4 regions of the Shewanella sp. SM20 genome follow, and region 2 is predicted to be linked to each of the others. Evidence: predicted binding sites of a transcription regulator. Region 2 holds the regulator's gene; each other region holds the start of a gene.
The links. Region 2 encodes sigma-54, which starts transcription at its own class of promoters, with help from an activator protein. Its sites were predicted from a motif close to GTTGGCACGNNNNTNGNNT; they were not measured.

Region 1 (6,150 bases), on a different contig from region 2:
ATTGAACGACTTAAGTTATTTAATATAGGGCTTTATATTTCTAATAATGCATCTACAGATAATACGCTTGAGGTAATTGCTTATTGGAAAAATAAATACGAATTTATTTTTGTTAAATCTCTGGCTAAAACAGTGACCTCAGATGAGAATATTGAAAATGCAGTTTTTATGCCGAATTCAAAATATATTTGGATACTAGGTGATTCTTATGAAATATTACCATCAGTTTTAGATGGGATTTTAGGGAAATTAGTTGGGTCTAACGAGTACGACTTTATCTTAACTAACTTGGTTGGACGTTATAGACATAATACTGAAATTGTTTATAATGATAAAAATTTAGTCATTGATGAATTGACACCAATCATTGCGTGTATTAGTTGCAACATTATTAATAGGAAGTTGATTTCTCATCCTAGATTTGAAAAGTATAGAGGTACTGATTTTGGTATTGTCGGCTTTGTGCTTGATTATATTGCAAGTAATCATTTTAGTTTACTTTTTTGTAGAGAGTTAAGTGTAGTAACTCTCAAAACGCCAGTCAGAAAAGTTGGATGGCCCTCAAGATTTTTTGAAATAATGTTTTATAATTGGCCATCTTTCGTTGCTAATTTACCGGATGTATATTCGGATAGAAGTAAAGATATTGCAAAAAAATTATTAGTAACTCACTCTGGTTTATTAAGCTGGAGAAGTTTGTTACACATTCGAGGGGCAAATGGGTTAAACTTTAAATTGTTGGGGGAAAATAAAAATAGTGTTTTAAAACTTTGCGGTAAAGTTATTTTTTGTTATATGTTTTTTTTGTGCCTAATTCCTTCAGTTATCTGCAAAATTTTTGCAGGAGCGATTGAATGGATTAGGCGAAAGAGGTATCAATTAATTAGGTTGATTAATCCAAAGTTAGATATATAAAAATAAAGTGATTTTAGTTGTTTAGAATATAAGCTAATTCATACTCTAAATAATCTGCAAGTCCAAGCCAGTCTTGTCGTTCTTGAGCGGCTAACATTAATGGTATTATGTTAGAAATGGCTGATGTATCCTTTAATTTTTTCAGTTCTGACTCAAGTAAATCTATGCAATTTCTTAATCTTTTAGAGGCTTCGGCCTCTTTTCCCAAACGGAATTGTTGGGCTGTATTAATTAGTTGAACGTCTAAGGCTTGATTATTATGCAGCATTATTTGCAATCCTTGAATTGAGTTCCTTTGATTTTCGCACCAGATAGGTTTGATTGATAAAACTTTATACGAGGTTTAGTTGCTATATAATGTTCCAAGTTTCTAAGGTAGGCTCTAAAGTTAAGATCAGTTGAAACTCGCTCGCCTCTACCATTGATTATCCAGTGTTTTGCATTCCCCGCCTTAGGGCCAATTTCACCATCCTTCCAAAAAGCATGGGTTTTATTATTTGGATAGCTAAAATCACATCCGAATAATGTAATTTCCCAGATATTTAAGTGTACTGCAAGATCTATGGCTGGATGAATCACGCTGCCATTAGTAAATAAACGTAATTTTGGATATGTTTTATGAAGCTGATCGTAAATTTTCCCTTTTGAATACGCATTAAAACGAGGACCAGGCCAAGAACCAATTACTTTCGCGGGTATTCTAGGGAAATAGACTAGCGTTACTGTTTCAGGAATACTTTCTGGTAGATGCTCTTGTGTAATATTATGCTCGATACTAACGAGAATATCAGGAATAATACCTTGTCCCATTAATGCTTTGAACGATGTATCTACTGCTATCAGCAATGGCCTATCATTGCTAGGCCGCTCACGCTGTGATTTTAGATAACCGTAATGTTCCTCGAGTGTAGGGCCAGATCCTATGACAAAAGCTGTGTGCTGCTTGTGTATTAATTTTAACATTGCGGCATCAGGATCTAATTTGAGAAAAGAGAGATTCTCTGAGAATCTTGCTTTAATTACAGGGTCATCTAATTTATGTTTGCTATTCACAAATTCTATATTATTTTCGTAAACCAGCAAATCACGTAAACTGGCATTTTCATTTGAGACTAAACTTAAGTCTGGGGTGATGGCAATATAGACCGGATCAAGGCGATTTTGTTTTTGGGGCTCGAGTAGTTGAACTTTGGGATGACTAAGCCATTCTGATTGATCTGTATAGGTGATCAATAATGAGAATAGTGATGTATTAAGCAAGCAGACTTTAATCGTATTAATCGAGTTTTTTTCAATTAATAGTGTTGGAACATCTCCCATACCCACACCATAAACTGTCACACTATTTACATCTTTTGGAAGGGTATTGATATACAGTTTGGCTTCTGCAATACGATCGTGTCGGCTGCTTAATTGAATACCATTAACACTGATTGTTTGATTACTTCCAATAACTAAGTGAGCTTTAAGGTGATCAAATGGACTTGATTTTATTGCAGCTGCTACGATAGGCCAACGCTTGACGATAATATTGAGATTAGACGCAAATAGCTGAGTCATTCCGTTTCTCCGGAAGATTTCTGGGAGTTTGATATCACCAAGGTCACTATCTGGTCTCTCCACAGGGACTCGAACCCCGATCGGCCGCTTAGGAGGCGGCTGCTCTATCCTGTTGAGCTATGAAGAGACGACAGTGATTATACTGGTTTTATCTTTGATTAAAAGGCTTATGATTTAGTTGCTTAAATCTTAAGCGCTATGTCGTTTATCTGTACATTGTAGGCGGCATTTTGGTCTACAAGTACTGCGGTGGCACTTTCTTCGCTTACTTGCTCAATTTTTACCGTTGCACGACTTTTGGTCGCGACGGCGCGCATTTCATTGAGTCTATCGGGTAAGTTTTGTTGTAATACTACTTGGAATTTATCACCGACACGAATGCCATGTTTGCGGCCTAGATTTAATATAATCCTGTCTGCTTGTCGGCTAACGACTTGGCCAAGTAATGGCCTGCAATTAAGTGTGCTGTCTAAATCTCGGGTAGCTTGCAATATTAATTGAGTAATACTTTTTCCATAGGAGGAACGCCAGAATCTATTACTGTTGGGAGCAATGATAGCCTGTTCTTCAAATTCCCATGGGGCCGATGTGCTGTAGCTTTTGCTCCAGACCTCTTCGCCACTGATCCCATGATAGAGGCTGAGTTTGAATTGAAATTGCCTTAGCGGAGCTTCATCCCAAAATCCTAAGAAGGTGGGTTGTACAGGCTCTATCGATATATCAATGATCTGCGGTTGAAGAATATATTGGCTGTCGGTAATTTCACTGAGCCAGCTTGGGAGTCGATAACCGCGAATATCCACTAGGTCTTGTTCAATATCGAGTCGCTCGTTAGCATGGATGTGACTAAAGCCAGTTGAAGAGTAATCTTCTATAGTGTTCCCTAACGCCTCTGAAATGACCTCTTCAAAGCCTGAAAGTTGTCCATATCTAAGCTGAGAACGATCTTTTATTTGTGTTTGAGGTATTAAAATAGCGGCCTTTAATTGGCCATTAGGACACTGTTGTGTTGGATCATCATTTAGATCGAGGCGTAGGGATACATATATTTTATTTCCCTGAATTTGCTCGCTTACGAGTTGGATGTTTATGGCTTGGGCGTTACGATTTATCGCAAAGTTATTTTGTGTGAGGTTACCATTAGAGGTTTGTTGCTCGCTGGATATTTGAATACCTGTGCTTAAAGTCGCATAGCTAACAGCTTGATTAATTGCTTCTTCCCTTGCTTGAGCTGTATTACCATTGATAATAGTTGCTTCTCCGCTGGCTTCTATCCATTCGGCTCTGGTGGGCAAAGAAAGTAGTAAAAGGCTCAAAATGATGAGCGAAGCTGAACCTGGTATGTGCATCAATTCAATCCTTATCGCTAAGCTAATGGCGATATTACCAATCGAGCCAGTTTTCTGACTCTTAATCTAATATGTCAATAAAGCAAATTTCGTGCCTGAGTATGAGAACTTTTGATAAAGTTTCCAGCGTTACAGTCGATATACTGCGTAATAGAAGAATATTGTCGGACTGAGGTTAATATTGGTCCAAAGATTGCTGGTTTTTGTTACTCATTAAAAATTTGAAGCTTAGAAAGTGAGTCACTTGACTGCCAATGCACCCATAGATGAGGTAAATCCAATGCTAAAGCGTGTGATTATTCCCTTAACATTGATAATGTTAGGTGGATGTGTAGCTAAACCGGTTACGCCGCCCAAACCGAGTTTAGTGGATGGCAATGGGTTGCCGCCAACGGCAGTGATTAACCATTTAGCACAGCGAATAGTGACTGAGCTCGTTAAGCAAAATGATGCTTTGCGTTCTGATCAACCTATCGTAGTTGCAACACCAGTATTAGTGGGCGATTTGAATGGCACTAATGCGTTAGCGCAACAGTTACAGCAAGGATTAATGACGTCGCTCCATAGCTTTCAGTTTAATGTGGTGGATTTAAACTTAGCTGATGGCTTGAGAGTCACATCTGACGGGGATTTTATTTTGACGCGAGATTGGCAAAAATTGTCGAAAGATCTTCCTGTTGAGCATCTTGTCGTTTCGACTATGAGCGTAGTAACCAATGGTATGGCGATCAATACTCGGATTGTGAACATTAGTAACAATCGCGTGGTATCGGCATCTCAAACTTTTGTGACTCAAAAAGAGTTGGCAAACTACATGCAGCCTTCGGAGCAAATTGTCTCACAAAATGGCATCTTATATCGTCAGGCGAGTCCAGGTATGAATGAAGTACGTGTTTTAGGAGATGGAAAATGAAACGCTACCTTTTTGTTATTGTGGCGCTAATGCTAACTGGCTGCGCTGCTAAAGATAGATATGTGCAATGGGAAGATGTGCCGCCGCCGAGTTTTCCTAAGTTAACGGCTATAGGATATGCGCCGTTAGCGACTCAACCGGCTAAAGAGCAATCACAAAGAGTGTTGATGGCTATGCAGGCATCAAAAATTGTGGCTTATCGTGAATTAGCAGAACAAGTTTATGGGCAGAAAATAACGGCAAACAGCAGTGTCAGTGATTGGATGTTGACGGACGATAATGTCAAAGCGTCAGTTTCTGGTGTGATCCGCGGCGCACGAGTCGTTAAGAGTTATCCAGCAGGCGAGCATTATGTCACTGAGTTAGAACTTGATTTTTCACAGGTTTGGGCGCTTTATCAACAACAGAACCGTCCACAACGAGTGAAGGAAGTGACGTATTTCTAGCGTTATTGAATGTATGTTCAACAGCATGTATTGAGCCGCGTATTTACGCGGCTTTTCTTTTTGTACAAGACATTAATATCTAATCAGAGCTTAGAAAAGGGAATGCTAAGTGGGAGTGATGCGCTTGTTAGGCCTTTAAATCATTGCCTAAACTTGAGATAGTCGAGGTCTTGCCTTTATCGTTATAGGTGAGGCTGGAGGCGTTTCTGCTGGCTTGTAAAGCTTGAGCAAAGCGATTTAAACTCGCTAAATTCATCTCAATTAAACTGGCATTTTGTTCGTTTAATTCTTTGCATTCAGTCAATGCGTCTTTGATCTCGGCCATTTTATGCACGAGTTCGACTTGCTGAGTGAGTAGCGATTTATCACTGTGTTTTGCCAGAATATCATCATTAGTCTTTAGTTCTTTCAGACATTGCGATTTTTCGTTAGCAAGGGAAAGCAGTAAATCGGCGTTTTGGTCAACCAAAGCGCCTTTTTCCTTGAGTATGATTTGCTTAAGAACAGCCAAATGGGCGTGTTGTAGATCTACCAGTTTAGCTATTTCAGTCATAGTTACTCTTTATTTAAGTCATTAAGTTCGGCTTCAAAACTTGCAATATTGGCAGCCAACTTTTCAGGGTCAATTTTATAGCGACCTTCGGCAATAGCTTGTTTGATTTCGGCTACTTTCTTTTGATCAACTTCAGGAAGGCTAGCCATTTTAGTCTGAGCTCCTTGAAGTTGTTGTGCCTGGGCCGTAATGACCACTGAATCGCTTCTCTGTGGTGTTGTCGATTTTGTAGCAACTTGAGCAGATTGATCGCTGCTCGTTTTCGTTGCGCCTGAACGAACTTGCGCAGTCGTTGCAGTGTTGAGTTTGCTAATATCAATTGCCATTTTAGGCTCCAGCGTCGTGTGTACGGGATTTCTTAACTGGGGTATCGGCAGCTTACAAAAAAGCTTTAGATTATTTTACATTCTTACT
Region 2 (6,150 bases):
CGAGATCGTCGGTGTCCATGCTTGCTGTCGCTTTCGCGACTCGCTCAGGGCTCATGCTGCGGATCAGTGGGTCTTTGAGTTCTTCACTCAACTCATCGAGTATGTCGCCTATTTGTTCCTGATCGATGAGCTGCCACAGTACTTGTCTGGCACTTGGCGGTGATGATTCTAAGATCAGCGCGATATCTGAGGCGGCCATTTTTTGCAGCATATTGCGCACGTGTACGAACATGCCGCTGCTAAGCGCTTGGTTTAACTGGTCAAGACTATGTCCGGTGTGATCGTTTTCTGCATTATCTACGGGCATTTGTCCTCCATTGTGCGGCAAATTGGTTTGAGATCTTGGTGTTGGGCTATGATTTAGCGGTGACTAAGCGTCAGTCGATGACACAGATTAAGGCGGCTAAGGTAAGGCCAGCGCAATGACCGCTAGTGTAATCGCCAGTAGCTTGTATCGTTGAGCGACAAATGTTTTGCCATGTCTGAATGGCAAGTTTTTTAAACTAGACATGAAGTGAATCTAACTATGAAGTGCTTAGTGTGAAGTGAAACTAACAGGCTTCGTCAAACTTAGCGTCGATTAAGGCACAAATGGCATCGAGAGCCGGCTCTGCATCTGGGCCTTCGGCGATCAGCTTAATGGTTTTACCCATGCCAGTTTCAAGCATCAGTAAGCCAAGTACACTGGCGGCCGATGCTTGTTTATCGCCTTGGATTAAGGTGATGGTCGCATCAAACTCGGAAGCCAGTACCACCAACTTAGTGGCGGCACGGGCATGTAAACCGAGCTTATTACAGATGGTTATCTGACGTTCAAGCTTTGGCATTATTGAGCTCTCGATGACGGGCATACACTTTATGTTTACCGTTACTAAAGCGTTTGGCCAATTGCTCTGCGACGTAAACCGATCTGTGCTGTCCACCTGTGCAGCCAATGGCCACAGTTAAATAACTGCGATTGTTACGCTCGAGGTGCGGCAGCCAAGTCTCCAGTAAATTTTCGATTTGCCAGATGAACTTATTGACCAGTGGTTGGCGATTTAAGAACTCAGCTACGGGTTCATCCAAGCCAGTCAATGGCCGCAGCGCCAGCTCCCAGTGGGGATTGGGCAGGAAGCGCACATCGAACATAAAGTCGGCTTCGGTGGGCATTCCGTGCTTAAAGCCAAAGGACTCGAAGTTGATCACGAGTTCTTTATCGACACTACCAAGGAGAATTTGTCGGACTTGGTCGCTTAAATCATAGATATTCAAATTCGACGTATCTATGTAGTGATCGACCAGTTTTGACATAGGCTCAAGCAGTTTCCCCTCCAGCTTTATCGCTTCTTGCAAAGAGACTCGGCTCTTCGACAAAGGATGCAAACGGCGGGTTTCGCTGTAACGCTTGAGCAGAATTTTATCGCTGGAGTTAAGGAAGAAGCTCGTTAACTCAGTATCTGGAGGTAGGCTAGCGAGTTGTTTCACTAAGACCTTATCCTGCTCAGGCATGTTACGCACGTCGACACTGATGGCGACGAGATCGTTACTGCCTTTGAGTTGCTCAAGCAAACTGCCAATCAATGGCAAGGGAAGGTTATCGACACAATAATAGCCGAGATCTTCGAGTACCCTAAGGGCGACAGATTTGCCTGAGCCTGAGCGGCCCGACACTATGACCAGTTTCATCCAGTGATTACCTGATAGAGTTCCGTTTCATCATGCGTCTTGCGTAATTGCTTTAATATTTGCTTGTCGCTCAGCTTTTCGGCCATGCAAGACAAAGTACTTAAGTGCTGCTGACATTGGTCTGCAGGCACCAGTAGTGCAAATAAAATATCAACAGGTTGCTTATCGATAGCATCAAATGCTATCGGCTCTTCACACTTAATGAGTATGGCAATGGGCTGATCTATATCGGCTAGTCGACCATGTGGAATGGCGATGCCGTTACCTATACCTGTGCTCCCCATCTTTTCGCGCGCCACTAGGCTTTCGAATATCTCTTGAGATGAGAGGGTCGGGTACTGGGCAGCGACTAAGTCGCTGATGAGTTCCAGTACCTTTTTCTTGCTGCCCGGAGTGGCGCAGGTAGTGCACTCCGGCCGCAGTATGGTACAAAGTTCCATTATTAGTGTTTTGTTAACTTCTCTTTGTGTTTAATAACCTGACGGTCAAGCTTGTCAATCAGGGCGTCTATAGCGGCATACATGTCAGCATGCTCTGAAGTTGCAAAAACTTCACCACCTATGAGGTTTATTCTCGCTTCAGCAATCTGTTGCATTTTCTCAACATTGAGCACAACGTGCACATTATTGATCTGTTCGAAATGGCGTTCAAGTTTTGAAAACTTTTCTTCTACATATGCACGTAACGATTCGGTAATTTCGACATGGTGTCCACTTAGGTTTATTTGCATAGAAACGTCCTCCGATATCCACTGTAGGTTATAAACTTTTACGCTGATTAGAAGGTGGAATAAGCATAGCCTCTCGGTACTTCGCAATGGTTCTGCGGGCTACGTTGATCCCTTGTTCTGCCAGAAGTTGTGCCATCTTACTATCGCTTAATGGTTTTTTCTGGTTTTCCGCTGCCACCAGTTTCTTTATAAAGGCTCTGATTGCTGTGGATGAGCACTCACCACCATCGTCAGTCCCGACGTGGCTAGAGAAGAAGTATTTTAGTTCAAAAAGTCCCTTAGGGGTATGCATGTATTTTTGAGTTGTGACCCGTGAGATGGTGGACTCATGCATTTCTACCGCTTCAGCAATATCGTTAAGCACCATAGGCTTCATGGCTTCTTCACCATACTCAAAGAAACCTTGCTGATATTGCACTATGCAATTAGCAACTTTAAGCAAAGTGTCGTTACGGCTTTCTAGACTCTTAATAAACCATTTAGCCTCTTGCAGATGGCCGCGAATAAATTGGCTATCGGCTTGGTTTTTTGTGCTGCGTGCCATAGAAGCATAATGTTGATTTACATTGATTTTGGGCATGCAGTCAGGATTAAGCTCAACGACCCAGCGGCCATTTTTCTTCGACACAGACACATCTGGGATAACGTATTCGTCATTATTGGGCGTGATCAACAAACCTGGGCGAGGATTGAGGGTTTGGATGAGTGCTATACCATCCCTTAATTCATCTTCTTTTAATTTAGTCTTACGCATCAACAACCTAAAATCACGGGCGGCGATCAGATCTAAATGATCTTTGATCAGCATACGGGCGTTTTCTAGGTTGGGAGTATCAGCGGCGAAATGCGACAGTTGGATCAGCAGGCATTCACTTAAATCGCGGGCGGCAACGCCTATGGGATCAAAATGCTGAATGCGCTTGAGTACGGCTTCGACTTCGTCAAGCTCAACTTCAGGATTGCCCATGGCTTCGAGAATTTCTTCAGTGCTTTGGGTGAGATAGCCCTGATCGTCGATTGCATCAATAATGGCGGTGGCAATGGCTAAATCGGTTTCAGAAAACGGCGTGAGGTTTTTTTGCCATTCTAAGTGTTCGTACAAACCTTCACTGGTCTCGCCTTGGAAGGGCATATCGTCTTCACGACTGCCGCCGGGGCCTGAGTTTGGGGAGGCGGTAAACACTTCATCCCATGTGGTGTCCATGGGGAGCTCATCGGGCATGGATTCTTTGGTTAGCGACTCTGCCGTGTCTATGGTGGAGCTGTCTTTTTCTGGTGGCAGAGTGCTAGATTCACTGAAATCCGTATCGGATAGCGTTTGGTTTACAGGGGTTTTAGTGGCGTCGAATTGATCCTCTTCCAGCTCGAGAAGGGGATTAGAATCTAATGCTTGCTGGATCTCTTGCTGCAGTTCTAATGACGACAGTTGCAACAGACGTATGGCCTGTTGTAATTGTGGCGTCATGGTTAACTGTTGACCCAGTTTGAGCTGGAGTGACGCTTTCATGTTACCGCTGATCCCTACGTTATTATTGTTGGATGAGGTCGCTTATTATTATCTTGAGTGAAGCCCAATGGCGGTATAAATTGCCTCCATTGGCTTCGCTCGATTAACTATAGCCTGAATTGTTCACCTAAGTACACAGCCCTAACTTGCTGATTGTCTAAGATCTCTGCTGGAGTCCCTTCGGCAATCAGGTTTCCGTGACTCACAATATAAGCATGTTCACATACATCTAATGTCTCGCGGACATTATGGTCTGTGATCAGTACGCCAAGGCCGCGACTTTTGAGTTGTTCGATAATCTTCTTGATGTCGATAACCGAAATAGGATCGACGCCGGCAAACGGTTCATCGAGCAAAATGAACTTAGGATTAGCGGCTAAAGCTCGCGCAATTTCGACGCGACGACGTTCGCCACCCGACAATGACATGCCTTGGCTGTCACGGATGTGGGTGATATGAAACTCTTCGAGCAGATGTTCTAGTTCTTCTTCTCGTTCTTCGTTTTTAAGTTCTTTACGAGTTTGCAGTACGGCCATGATGTTGTCATGAACAGTTAGCTTACGAAAGATACTGGCTTCCTGCGGTAAGTAACCTATGCCTTTGCGGGCACGCAGATGCATAGGATCTGCGGTTAAATCATCATCGTCGATAAAGATATGTCCCTTATCGCTCTTCACTAGCCCGACAACCATGTAAAAGGTCGTGGTTTTACCCGCGCCGTTCGGACCGAGTAGGCCAACGACTTGACCGGTTTTTACCGTCAGACTGACGTCTTTAACCACTTGGCGACTCTTGTAACTTTTCGCCAGATTTTGTGCTCTTAAGGTGATTTGGGTCATTTAGAGTCCTGCTTTTTTACAGGTTTATCCGCCGGAGCGTCTGATTTAGCATCATCTTGATAGTTTTCAGGCTGAATAATAGTGATCACGCGATCGTCACCACTGCCAGTACTCTCGGCCATCAATTTCTGTTGAATCATGTTATAGCGGATTAAATTGCCTGTAACTTGGCTACCCGCTTGATCTAATGACGCCATACCTTTCAGTGTTAAGGTGCGGCTTGCCATATCGTAACGAATTTCTTTCGCGCTCGCCGATGCAGGACGGCCATCGTCTAATATTTGGCTATACGTAGCAGGGTTGCCTGTTGCGACCAAAGTTTTGCTATTTTCACCTTCAGCAGAAAATGCACGCAGTTCATTTGCTTGGATTTTTATTGAGCCTTGGGTCACTTCCACCGGACCAAAGAAGATGATCTGGTTGTTTTTGATATCCGCAGTTTGGCTCACGGCTTTAATTTTGACTTCTTGCTTTAAGTCGCCGACTTTCGCGAAAGCACTCATGCTCATAATTAGCATTAGGCTGGCAAGTAATACGTTATTTTGCTTCATATGTTCCTACTACCTGACTGGTCAATTGCACTTCTTGCGCGTTGAGGTCGGCATAAAGGCCTTGGCCTTGAATATTAAAATCTTTCCCTGTGACGTAAATGGTACGGTCAGAGGTCATTATCATAGTGTTGAGATCGAGTTCCAGATAACTGGTGGACAAGGTCTGAATCGGTTCTTCTGGGCTAATGGCATCGATAATAACATTATTTTCTAATACAACCTTGCCAGTTTCCTTGTTTAGCTTGCCCTGATCTGCCCTGAGTTGCCATTGTGCTTTACCTTGGTCTGGATAAACAAGATAAACAGGTTGAGTAAAGAAAGTTTGATTCGTTGAATCATAATGTTCCATGTGTTTCGCCGTCACACGGCTATTCACTAGTCCTTGCTCATTGAACTCAGCACTGCGCAGATCTTCAACGATGAAATCTGGGGTATTTTGATCTTTAACTCTGTTATCGGAATCACCGCTGTGTTTGTTCTGGACCTGCCAGTAAAGCGCTAGTGCAGTTCCAAAAAAAGCGATAATCGCGAGTGTCACACGACTCATATACTCATTCCATGGGCCGAAGTGAATTTATTTTGACTTAGGAGTAACAGATCTGTGAGTTCACGCAGTGCACCGTGGCCACCATTGAGCGTAGTGACAAAGTGGGCGTGCTGACGCACATAGGGATGACCATCGGCAACACTGACCGCTAAACCGACGACATTCATCACGGGGAGATCGACAATATCATCACCGATATAAGCCACTTCTTCTGGGGTGACACCATAAAGTGCGAGCAATGCTTCATAGGGCTCGAACTTATTATCTACGCCTTGGTAAATATGGGTAACACCAAGGGCTGTCATACG
Region 3 (6,150 bases), on a different contig from region 2:
TGGCTTTTTTATTGGTACCATTATCCCGTTAGATAACAGAACCCTTCTCACTGTGGGTCACTATATTTGTTGCATTAATATATGCTTTAGCACTCGCCTTCACATCATTTAACACACAGTTGCGACTTTAGGGTACAGGGAGACAAAACTTGTGCTCAAGGCTACAAACCATCAATAAAAAATTACCTCAGCGATAAGGCTGAGGTAAACCAAAAACTAGGATGATGGTTTAAAGAGCCAACATTGTTTTAGTTCTCAAACTTCTGTTGGCTGTGATCCAAAACTGCATTAACGCCGACCTGTATACAAAAATTGAAAGGGGTCATTTCCAATAAACGTATAGGACTCAGATCATTCCGAATCAACTGTTACCATTGTATTCAATTAAGAACAGAGTTCAAGGATGTTATAAAAAAGTGCTTTAGTAACCCCTAAAAAACCATCAACAAATGTACTCATTAACTCAACCTAAAGCATTGATTTTAAATGACCAGAAAAGTACCTGCCCAATTTAAAACCACATAAGACTGCTTTTGAGAACAATGTTTCCTATTTTACTGACGTTTACTGAATAATTCGACATAGGGAGCATCCCAATACGGTGGCGTTCCTATGTGATCTTTGATGAATTCGATAAAAGAACTAACCTTAGGTGCTAAGTGCTTACGACGGGGATAAACCGCCTGCAATGGCAGATGGTGGGTCAATTGCCAATCCTTCAGTAAAGGCACTAATGTCCCTTTAGCAATTTCATCTTCCATCAGATAACTCGCAAGATACACAACTCCAAGACCACTGATTGCAGCAGATTTTAATGCAGGCGCATTATCCACCCTGAAATTACCCGATACGCCAATTTCACAGTAGTCATCACCCTTCTTAAATTGCCACATGCTGTGCTCGTGCCACTCACCTTGATAGACCAAACAGTTGTGGTCAACTAGCTGCTCAGGTCGAGTTGGCTCGCCATGTTGAGCAATATAGCCAGGCGAAGCAACTAACAGGAATTGGCACTTCATCAGAGGTCTAGCAACCATGCCAAGCGGTAATTGCTCAGACATAGTTAACAGTAAGTCTAAGCCTTCGCTCACGACATCCACTTTATGGTCCAGTAAGCTCACTTGTAGCTCAAGCTCAGGGTGTTTTGCCATAAAAGATGGCAACGCAGGAATGATATGCATCACCCCAAAGGATTGGGAAATACCCACCTTGAGCACGCCGCGGGTCGCATCATTTAAGTTATGCACGCTGGCTATCGCTTGTTCAGCGTCACGCAGCAGTTCTTCACCTTGCAGATACAGCAAATGCCCTGCTTCAGTCAGACTTAAGCTGCGGGTGGTACGTTGAATTAATTGAACACCAAGTCTATGTTCAAGATCGGCGACTTGTGTACTGACCTTAGACTTAGAGATCCCAAGCCTTCTTGCGGCGGCACTAAAACTACCTGCTCTGGCCACATGAGTAAAAATCGCAATAGGTTCTAACAGTTCTAACATGGAAGTCGCCTTAAGCTGTTTACGACAATGATATTAACTTTCGGTGAACAACTATGGTTAGCGTAATCATCGCTTAAAAATAACCATAGCATTGATATCTCGCATCAAAATGATATAACGCAGAGATTTAGACCGAAAAAGTCCACTAAAGTAGGGGGTTATATCTGACTGATATGCCAGCTTTTAATTATATTTTAAGAGTATACCAAATATTCGTCTCTAGACTGTAACATTCCGAACTAAATCGCTGCAAGCCTAGCCTATTAAGCCACATCAACTTAGCCATAAGGGTTGTCGCCACGATTAAACCGTAGCCAATAAAAAAGCCCCTAGTCGATAAATTGACTAGGGGCGTAGCATTCAAGTTTGACTCATGCACAAGGAGATAGAAGTTATTGCAGTTAAAACTAAGGGCGATTCGCAAGAACTATTTACAAGAACTATTCACGCAGTTCCTTGGTTGAGTTTTGTGTCAACACATAAGGTGCTAGTTCTGGCACTTCTTGGCGCAATTGATTTTCAAGCACTAACAAATTTTCAAATCGGTCGCACAAACGGTCAGCCTTAGCTTCTAATCCCTTAGATTGGCTCTCAACTTGTTGCTCAATATCTTGGCCTAAATTGTCCATTTTTTTGGAGAAGGTATCCATCTTGGCTTCAAAATTCTCACCGCCACCAGACATGATTTGGCCACCTAAGTTCATCATAATTGCGCCAATTGAATTCTGGACAATTTGTTCCATTTCCTGCTCGAATTCATCGTTAAATGTACTTTGCATCGAGTCTTCAGTCGCCCCTAAATAGAAGCTATCACCATTCTTATAAGCCACTGAATCAACCCGTTTTTGAACGCCAGCCATCATTTCATCAAATTTTGCACCAGCGGCATCACCCATTAAAGGTGTTAAGGCCATACCAACCGCTTTGGAAGCAAGAGATACTGCCTCATTCACCAGTTCAATCACTTCTGGCACTTGAGTCGAAACTTCATCGGCATATTGAGTAACCAATTTTTTCTGCTTGTCGGTTAAGTTAACTTGCTTACCTTCCACAAATAACTTGTCAACTTCGATACGATACTTTTCTGTGCCCTTCTCGCTCATGACTAATTTTTTAGGCTCAACCATAACGTCATAATTTAAGGCGACTTCACAGCGTTCATCTATTTTTGGCTCTGTTTGTGCTTGCGCCAGCTGTACGCTAGATGTTCCTAAAATCACGCCAGATAATGCAAATCCAGTTAATAACTTATTTAATTTCATTTTTGTTCGTCCTTTAATCTGAATAATTCGATAAACCTAAACTACTGAATAGCTTATAGCAGGAGATGCGCCAACTTTATAACAATATGATTATGTTGGATTTTTAAAGTTAGCACTAAAAGGTCATTAGCGAAATTCGCTAACATTTAGTCTGATAGTGCTAATAAAAAACGAGAGATAAGACTAGAAAATAGAACGACCGAGACGCTGACTGAGATGCTCAAGCATCGCAGTGCCCGCAAGTGAGTTGCCATTATTATCGAGTTCTGGCGACCATACACAAATCGACAGTTCTCCAGGGATCACGGCAATAATACCACCACCGACGCCACTTTTACCTGGCATACCAACACGATAAGCAAACTCACCCGCACCATCGTATAAGCCAGAGGTTGCCAACAGAGCGTTAAGTTGTCGAGTTTGCACTTGAGAGATAAGCTCAGACCCTGTGATACTTTTACCGCGATTAGCCAAATACAACATGGCCTTAGACAAGTCAGCACAATTCATCTTCAAGGCGCAATAATGAAAATAGGTGCGCAGCACAGTATCAACATCGCCTTGAAAATTACCAAACGACTTCATCAAATAAGCGATAGCCGCATTGCGCGCACTATGCTGATATTCTGAATCTGCTACTTGTTTATCGAAACACACTTTATCGTTTTGGCTTAGTTGCCTGACTAACTCAAGCATTCTGTGTTTAGGAGCACCTAAACGACTCTGCAATAAGTCAGCAATCACTAACGCGCCAGCATTGATAAAGGGATTACGCGGCTTGCCACGTTCTAACTCGACTTGTACTAAAGAGTTGAATGAATGGCCCGAAGGTTCTTTGCCAACACGGCTCCAGATTTCGGCTTCTTCATACAAAGTTAACGCTAAGGTTAAGCTGAAAACTTTGGAGATACTTTGAATCGAAAACGGCTCAAGGTAATCGCCCGCACCTAAAGTTTCACCGTCAACAGTCGTGACGGCAATGCCTAATTTTCCAGCATCAACGCTGGCCAGTGCGGGGATATAATTTGCAACCTTTCCTTGGCCGAGCAAGGGTCGAACTTTCTCGACCACTTCCTCAAGTAATGCCAACTCGGGCATTAACCCCACCAAATGTCGTACAGTTCGCTAACTTCAACCTGAGACACTTTTTGGGTCGCCCAGAATGCCTTAACTGCAGCAATATCTTCTTCGGTACATTTCCCAATCGTTTGAGTGGCGATAATGCCTTCCCATTCGATGTGGCCGCCGCCATGGAAACCTAATTTACGGGTTTCGATCACTTCATCGATGAATTTATCTACAGTTGCATCGATATCGGCTTCAGATACTGATGCATCAAAAGTCCAAGCCATATCGAAACCTAACTCTTGGAATTCATCAACGCGCATTTTCTTACGTAAACGACGGCTACGATTAGTTGCCATAGTGATTTTCCCTTTTGTGTTTAAAATTAGCTAAAATTGAGTTCGTGATTAAGCGATACGCTCAAACATCAGATCCCATACACCGTGACCCAGTCTATGGCCGCGGGCTTCAAACTTTGTCAATGGACGATGATCAGGACGCGGCACAACACTGCCGTCGGCCGACTGGTTTTGATAACCCGGAGCGGCTTGCATCACCTCTAACATATGCTCGCTGTACTCTTCCCAGTCAGTGGCCATATGGAACACACCGCCAATTTTTAGCTTGCGACGAATAAGTTCGGCAAATTCAGCTTGTACGATGCGGCGTTTATGGTGACGTTTTTTATGCCAAGGATCTGGGAAGAACAATTGCACTCGGGCTAATGAACCGTCAGCAATCGCATGTTCTAATACTTCCATGGCATCGTGATGATACACACGTAAATTAGTCACACCAGCAATGGCGGCATCACTGAGGCAAGAGCCTACACCCGGTTTATGTACTTCAATACCAATGAAATTTTGCTCTGGTGCATCTTTAGCCATTTGTACTAAAGAGGCACCCATGCCAAAGCCAATTTCCAGCACAGTATCGGCTTCACGACCAAAAACGTCGCTCAGTACCAATGGCACTGGGCTGTAATCTAAACCCATTGTTGGCCACTGGCTTTCAATAGCGTGTGCTTGGCCTTTGGTTAGGCGACCTTCTCTCAGGACAAAGCTTCTGATCTTGCGCAGATACTTGCCTTCTTCATTAAATTCAGCGGTAGTGACTTCGCTCATTTTTGCCTCGTCTAGTGGACAACACCATCATAAAAGAAGGGCATTATCCAAAGTTCAACATACAGTGCAAGCACTAATGGGGCGAAAGTATACCAAGATTATTTAAGAGTGCGAATTTAGCAGCGATTTTTAGCTTTAGATCCCTTGCCAACTTATCTTTGACGCTTGTCTAAGAAGATAACTGCCGCTACACTGCGCCGATGAAATCTACAGCCTCCTTCGCTACACGTATCGTCTCTTGGTACGACAATCACGGTCGTAAAACCCTCCCTTGGCAGCAAGATAAAACCCCATATCGCGTATGGGTTTCTGAAATTATGCTGCAACAAACTCAGGTTGCGACTGTTATTCCCTATTATCTTAAATTTATGGCGCGTTTTCCCGATGTGTTAGCACTTGCTAACGCGCCAGACGATGAGGTATTACATCATTGGACCGGTCTTGGCTATTACGCTAGGGCGCGTAATCTGCATAAAGCAGCCAAAATAATCCGCGATGATTATCAGGGATTATTTCCAACACATTTTGAACAAGTGCTCGCCCTACCCGGCATCGGCCGCTCGACGGCAGGCGCAGTATTGTCATTGTCACTTGGGCAACATCACCCCATTCTCGATGGCAACGTAAAACGTGTATTAGCAAGACATGGGGCAATAGCAGGTTGGCCAGGGCAAAAGACGGTTGAAGAGCAACTTTGGCAACTGACGAATGCCTTCACACCGCAGCAAGATATTCAGAAATATAATCAAGCCATGATGGATATCGGCGCCAGTATTTGTACTCGTAGCAAACCTAACTGCGCCGCTTGCCCTGTAGCGATTGATTGCAAAGCTCAACTGATTGGCAGACAAACCGATTTCCCTGGCAAAAAGCCTAAAAAAACCATACCAACCAAAGCGGCGTGGATGTTAGTGATGATGCAAGACAACCAAGTCTTTCTAGCTAAACGTCCGCCAGCGGGAATTTGGGGCGGGCTCTGGTGTTTCCCTGAATTCGCTACCCAAGCTGCCCTTGAAACTCATCTTGAAGAGCAAGGGTTTGATGCGCAGCAACTCGAATGGTTAACTGGCTTTAGGCACACATTTAGCCACTTTCATTTAGATATTCAGCCCATGATGCTTAACTTAGATAAAACTCACGGCGATAAAACCCTCGGCAATAAACAGAGCGTGGGTGCTGTCATGGAACAAAACCAGTCTCTCT
Region 4 (6,150 bases), on a different contig from region 2:
AACCTTGGGGTGATGATCAAAGAAGAAGCCGAATGCACTCGTTATATTACGGATAACGATACGAATACTTCACTGATTACAACCACAGCAGCCGCGCCGCTGATGGCGCAGCTGCCCGATTTAACTGCGCCAACCAACAAAGGCGTAGTACCGCTTAAGCATGTAGCTGCGCCCGTCGCGCCAGCGGATTCAAAGTATGCCAACCGCGTGCCCGATACCCTGCCGTTCACGCCGTATCACATGTTCGAATTTGCCACGGGCGATATCGAAAACTGCTTCGGCCCCGATTTCAGCATCTATCGCGGCCTAATTCCACCGCGTACGCCCTGCGGTGATTTGCAGCTCACGACTCGTGTCATTGCGATTGACGGCAAACGCGGCGAGCTGAAAAAGCCATCATCGTGTATCGCTGAATACGAAGTGCCCGCAAACGCTTGGTATTACGCTAAAAACAGCCATCATGCTGTGATGCCCTATTCTGTGCTGATGGAAATATCACTGCAGCCAAACGGCTTTATCTCAGGCTATATGGGTACCACCTTGGGCTTCCCCGGCCAAGAGCTGTTTTTCCGTAACTTAGACGGTAGCGGTAAGTTGCTGCGCCATGTGGATTTACGCGGCAAAACCATAGTGAACGACTCACGTCTATTATCGACTGTGATTGCAGGTAGCAACATTATCCAGAATTTTAGCTTCGAGCTAAGCTGCGATGGCGAGCCTTTCTACCAAGGTAAAGCGGTGTTTGGTTACTTCAAGGGCGATGCGCTGAAAAACCAACTCGGCATAGACAACGGCAAAATAACTCAGCCTTGGCATGTGCAAAATGGTATAACCGCCGATAGCCAAATCAATCTGTTAGATAAACAGCATCGCAGCTTTAACGCCCCACAAGGCCAGCCGCATTACCGTTTAGCGGGCGGTCAGCTTAACTTTATCGACAAGGCCGAAATCGTGAAAGCCGGCGGTAAAGCGGGCCTTGGCTATTTATACGCCGAGCGCACCATTGACCCGAGTGATTGGTTCTTCCAATTCCATTTCCATCAAGATCCGGTAATGCCTGGCTCATTAGGGGTTGAAGCGATTATCGAGCTGATGCAAACCTATGCGATTGACCAAGACCTTGGCGCAGGCTTTAAGAGTCCAAAATTTGGCCAGATATTGTCGGATATCAAATGGAAGTATCGCGGCCAAATTAACCCATTAAACAAGCAGATGTCGCTGGATGTGCACATTACCAGCGTGACAGACGACAATGGCAAACGCATCATTATGGGCGATGCCAATTTGAGTAAAGATGGCCTGCGGATTTATGAAGTCAAAGATATCGCCATCTGTATTGAAGAAGCTTAATGCGGTAAATTCTATTTATTGAATCACTTAAAAATAATCCTGCCGCTGCGTTGGCTTTTTACACCCGAACTTTTTACTCAAGTAATAGCAACGCAGCAGCATTAAAAACGAGACCCAAGATGACTAGCCATACTCTAGATCAATTCAATAGTAATAACGAAAAACTCAGCCCTTGGCCGTGGCAAGTCAACGATGCAGCGCTGAGCTTTGATATCGACTCATTAGGCAAAAAACTCAAAGATTTAAGCCAAGCCTGTTACTTAGTCAATCACAGTGAAAAAGGCTTAGGCATAGCGCAAACGGCCGAAGTGACCACCAGTGACAGCCAAGCGCCATTGGGCTCACACCCTGTCAGCGCCTTTGCCCCTGCCCTTGGCACCCAAAGTTTAGGCGACAGTAATTTTCGCCGCGTCCACGGTGTCAAATACGCTTACTACGCCGGCGCTATGGCAAACGGTATTGCCTCGGAAGAACTGGTTATCGCCCTTGGCCAAGCGGGCATTTTGTGCTCATTTGGCGCGGCGGGGTTAATTCCATCCCGTGTTGAAGCGGCCATTACCCGCATTCAAGCAGCGCTGCCCAATGGCCCTTACGCTTTTAACTTAATTCACAGCCCAAGCGAGCCCGCATTAGAGCGCGGCAGCGTTGAGCTGTTTTTAAAACATAAAGTGCGCACGGTCGAAGCCTCGGCATTTTTAGGTTTAACGCCGCAAATCGTCTATTACCGCGCCGCAGGTTTGAGCCGCGACGCACATGGCGACATCGTCATTGGCAACAAAGTTATCGCCAAAATCAGCCGCACCGAAGTCGCGACTAAGTTTATGGAGCCGGCGCCTGCCAAAATCCTCCAGCAATTAGTAAGTGATGGCCTTATCAGCCAAGATCAAATGGCGATGGCGCAACTTGTGCCAATGGCGGACGACATAACAGCCGAAGCCGACTCTGGCGGCCATACCGACAATCGTCCATTGGTCACGCTATTGCCGACAATTTTGGCACTAAAAGATGAAATCCAAGCTAAATATCAATATAAAACGCCAATCCGTGTTGGCGCAGGCGGCGGCGTCGGTACACCCGATGCAGCATTAGCCACCTTCAACATGGGCGCGGCATTCATCGTCACAGGTTCTATCAACCAAGCTTGCGTCGAAGCGGGCGCCAGCGAACACACCCGTAAGTTACTCGCCACCACAGAAATGGCCGATGTGACTATGGCGCCTGCCGCCGATATGTTCGAAATGGGCGTGAAATTACAAGTGGTTAAGCGCGGCACTCTGTTCCCGATGCGCGCCAATAAGCTTTATGAAATCTACACCCGTTACGACTCGATTGATGCCATCCCTGCGGACGAGCGTAAAAAGCTCGAAGAGCAAGTGTTCCGCTCATCACTCGATGACATTTGGGCTGGCACAGTCGCCCACTTTAACGAGCGCGATCCCAAGCAAATCGAGCGCGCGCTGGATAACCCAAAACGTAAGATGGCATTGATTTTCCGCTGGTATTTAGGTCTTTCGAGCCGCTGGTCAAACACAGGTGAAGTCGGCCGCGAAATGGATTACCAAATTTGGGCAGGCCCAGCGCTAGGTGCATTTAATGCTTGGGCGAAAGGCAGTTATTTAGATGACTATAAGGCCCGTAATGCGGTGGATTTAGCCAAACATTTAATGGTGGGCGCGGCGTATCAATCCCGGATTAACTTGCTGTTATCCCAAGGCGCGAGCATTCCAGTTAGCCTGCAGCGCTGGAAACCATTAAATCGTTTTTAAACGTATTTAGCTCCTATCATCTTGTATTATAAGATCATAATATCTTCAAGCCGACACAAACTCACAGTGTCGGCTTTTATTTGTCTTTACTTATGGACGACATCAGCTCACAGTCTTTGATTCAACGTATTAGGCTGAAACTCTTACCGAAGCTTAGGTAAAAATTGCCTACCCCTCTTTTAATTCACTCACACCATTTTAAATAAAATGATTTAAATTATATTTAAAATCAATTAACTACTTAAAATTTTTAAAGTTGGCATTAAGATCGCAATCAAGTAAGAGCCATTAGCCGTTACCTTACAAGTGACACAAACGGTCATGAGAAGGATTAATACAAGGGCAGGAGGTTATTATGCTAGGTTGGACATTAGTATTTCTAGTTGTTGCCGTGATTGCCGGGTTGTTAGGATTTGCTGGGATTGCTGGCGCAGCGGCGGGAATAGCGAAAATCATTTTCTTCATATTTATTGTGTTATTAGTGATTTCTCTGCTGATCAATGCCCTTAAGGGTAAATCACCGCGACTATAATTTTTTTAGAAAAGGAGATAGATATGAAACCATTTACCCTGATGACAAGTGCTGCATTCGCATTATTACTCGCCCTAGGTTTAACGGCCTGTAGTGATAACAAAGCCGAAGACGCGGGCGAAAAAATCGATGAAGTAATGACTGATACAGGTAATGCCATCGAAGATGCCTGTGAAGAAGTCAAAGAAGGTGTTAAAGCTAAAGATACTAAGTGCTAAACAAACCTCACTTTAGGGTGGCAATAGACTCGTCTACTGCCACCCTTTTGGTTTAGACTCGCTCATTTCTGCATCTCTCATCTCGACATCTATCCATTCAAGTGCAACGATTTTAACCAAGAACAATGGCATTGGAGGACTTGCATGCTAACGAAGATCCACATCAAATATTTGTACACTGCAGGTGCAGTATTGTTAGCCTATTTTGCAGTAACAGACACTTCTCCCCTGCTCACTTTCATTTGTGCATGGACAAGTCTGTCACTGTTTTTAGTCGGTTCAGCCTATTGGTTTAATCTCGCCAGTATTTTTAGAAAACGCCAAGATGGCACTATTCCTTGGTATATTCGTTGGGGTTTTATTCCCTTTTTATTAGGCAGTCGACTCTATAATCACTGGGCCAGAAAATACGATTCAGTACCGCCCATGCAGAGGATTGATGAACATCTGTATCTCGGCTGTAGACTCTTTTCCGCAGATCTGGAAACGATTAAAGCCAATAAGATCACTGCCATTCTGGATGTCACCGCTGAATTTGATGGCTTAGATTGGTCGCAATTTGAAGATCATATCGAGTATTTAAATATTCCCATCCTCGACCATAGCGTACCGACCAGCGCCCAACTCAATCAAGCCGTTAACTGGCTGCACCGCCAAGTGCGCGCCAATAAACAGGTACTCATTCACTGTGCTATGGGTCGTGGCCGCTCAGTGCTTGTACTCGCCGCTTATTTGGTTTGTAAAGATAAACAACAGCACTTCGCCGAAGTACTGCAACAGATAAAGCAAATCCGCAAAACCGCTGGCTTAAACAAATGGCAATTACGCGCGCTAGATCGCATGCTCAGTCAAGGGAAAATTAACATCCACAAAGTGGCGTGGATTATCGCCAACCCAGTTTCTGGTGGCGGGAAATGGCAAGAATACCGCGAGCAAATCCAAGATGAACTCAAAGCCTATTTTGACCTGACTTTAAAACTCACAACAGCAGACGAAACCGCAAATGTCTTCGCCGAGCAAGCCCGTAATGCAGGCGCTGATATCATTATCGCCTGTGGTGGCGATGGTACTGTGACTGAAGTGGCCTCTCAAATCGTCGATACGGATATCGTCTTAGGCATCATTCCTCTTGGCACAACTAATGCCCTCAGTCATGCCCTCTTTGGTTTAGGCAGTAAGCTTATTCCTATCTCTCAGGCGCTGGATAATATTATTCAAGGGCATTGCCAAGCCATTGATACCGCGCGTTGTAATGAGGCGTTAGTGTTGTTGCTTGTAGGCATAGGGTTTGAGCAACAAATGATTGAATCCGCAAACCGTGAGCGTAAAAATGCTCTCGGCCAGTTTGCCTACCTCGATGGCTTATGGCGCGCAGTGAATGCCGATATCACTTTAACCATCCAGCTCAGCTTAGATGATGCAAAACCCACAACATTGACGACCCATAGCCTAATCGTTGCCAATGCCGCACCGTTTACCAGCGTGTTGGCGCAGGGCGATGGCGAACCAAACATGACCGACGGGTTGCTCGACATTACTTGGTTGGATGCTGGCGATGAACCCAAAGAGCAGTTGCTTAGCCTCGCTGAATTAGCGATTGCAGGATGGATGAAAGAAGGCAATAAAAATGTGCGAGATCAACAAGCGAGTGCAAGTAAAGTCCATCATGCCCATGCTAAAAAGGTCACTATCAGCAGCCAGCCTAAGTGTAAATATGTGATTGATGGTGAAGTATTTGAGCCAGCGGATCTCACTATTGAAGTCCAGCCAGCATCTCTTAAAGTGTTTGTTCCTTATCAGGAAACCACTGGGCAAGATGAGTGATCGTTGTGGAGGACATCCAGCCTAACTTTTTAGGCTGGATGACTGAGCATTTATAGAACGAACAAAAAATATAAAATATTCAACAAAATAAATATAACCAGCAGAACCAGTACCCGCATGAAATTAAATTCACTACCTTTGGGAAGTGATTTTTGAGTGGTGTTACTAAAATCCTGAAATTTACAGTCTATTGCCTGCGCACATTGCTGCAACGCTTGTTGTAATTCCTTTCTATCAGTGCTGTTAGCCAATTTTAGTTGCGCGCCCTTAGGCTGCTGCAATTGTAGATAAGCGAGATAATGCTCAACGATATCTTCTGCTTGGCGATTACGCTCGAACTGGTGCCAATGGGTTGTTTGCAGCAGATAGAGTTGCACGGAGTGAATATCCGAAAAGGCATAGGACCGCCAGCGCCATAAGCCAAGCGATTTGCCATTAATAACGCCTTTGCCAAGCCACA

Region 1: a site for sigma-54 is predicted at 3,905-3,923, ahead of L5M18_RS04705 (flagellar assembly protein FlgT). Genes of this name have one in related genera too.
Region 3: a site for sigma-54 is predicted at 2,815-2,833, ahead of L5M18_RS12490 (YggN family protein). Genes of this name have one in related genera too.
Region 4: a site for sigma-54 is predicted at 3,372-3,390, ahead of L5M18_RS09765 (DUF1328 family protein). Genes of this name have one in related genera too.

Annotation. Positions count from the first base shown of each region.
Region 1 is NZ_JAKKRK010000007.1:18,813-24,962, reverse strand. Features, by position in the region: gene L5M18_RS04725 (glycosyltransferase) at 1-915, shown strand, start outside; gene L5M18_RS04720 (hypothetical protein) at 929-1,183, opposite strand; gene L5M18_RS04715 (motility associated factor glycosyltransferase family protein) at 1,183-2,475, opposite strand; tRNA gene L5M18_RS04710 (tRNA-Arg) at 2,527-2,602, opposite strand; gene L5M18_RS04705 (flagellar assembly protein FlgT) at 2,658-3,824, opposite strand; gene L5M18_RS04700 (FlgO family outer membrane protein) at 4,105-4,737, shown strand; gene L5M18_RS04695 (LPP20 family lipoprotein) at 4,734-5,183, shown strand; gene L5M18_RS04690 (flagella synthesis protein FlgN) at 5,311-5,736, opposite strand; gene flgM (flagellar biosynthesis anti-sigma factor FlgM) at 5,739-6,062, opposite strand; gene flgA (flagellar basal body P-ring formation chaperone FlgA) at 6,138-6,150, opposite strand, start outside.
Region 2 is NZ_JAKKRK010000031.1:48,766-54,915, reverse strand. Features, by position in the region: gene mgtE (magnesium transporter) at 1-307, opposite strand, end outside; gene L5M18_RS14080 (HPr family phosphocarrier protein) at 552-827, opposite strand; gene rapZ (RNase adapter RapZ) at 814-1,668, opposite strand; gene ptsN (PTS IIA-like nitrogen regulatory protein PtsN) at 1,665-2,108, opposite strand; gene hpf (ribosome hibernation promoting factor) at 2,111-2,398, opposite strand; gene L5M18_RS14060 (RNA polymerase factor sigma-54) at 2,427-3,905, opposite strand; gene lptB (LPS export ABC transporter ATP-binding protein) at 4,013-4,744, opposite strand; gene lptA (lipopolysaccharide transport periplasmic protein LptA) at 4,741-5,295, opposite strand; gene lptC (LPS export ABC transporter periplasmic protein LptC) at 5,282-5,842, opposite strand; gene kdsC (3-deoxy-manno-octulosonate-8-phosphatase KdsC) at 5,839-6,150, opposite strand, start outside.
Region 3 is NZ_JAKKRK010000026.1:56,410-62,559, reverse strand. Features, by position in the region: gene L5M18_RS12495 (LysR family transcriptional regulator) at 555-1,496, opposite strand; gene L5M18_RS12490 (YggN family protein) at 1,937-2,758, opposite strand; gene glsB (glutaminase B) at 2,942-3,856, opposite strand; gene L5M18_RS12480 (YggL family protein) at 3,856-4,182, opposite strand; gene trmB (tRNA (guanosine(46)-N7)-methyltransferase TrmB) at 4,231-4,947, opposite strand; gene mutY (A/G-specific adenine glycosylase) at 5,148-6,150, shown strand, end outside.
Region 4 is NZ_JAKKRK010000019.1:26,312-32,461, forward strand. Features, by position in the region: gene L5M18_RS09755 (beta-ketoacyl synthase N-terminal-like domain-containing protein) at 1-1,350, shown strand, start outside; gene pfaD (eicosapentaenoate synthase subunit PfaD) at 1,470-3,116, shown strand; gene L5M18_RS09765 (DUF1328 family protein) at 3,472-3,648, shown strand; gene L5M18_RS09770 (hypothetical protein) at 3,672-3,866, shown strand; gene L5M18_RS09775 (diacylglycerol kinase family protein) at 4,011-5,690, shown strand; gene L5M18_RS09780 (hypothetical protein) at 5,741-6,150, opposite strand, start outside.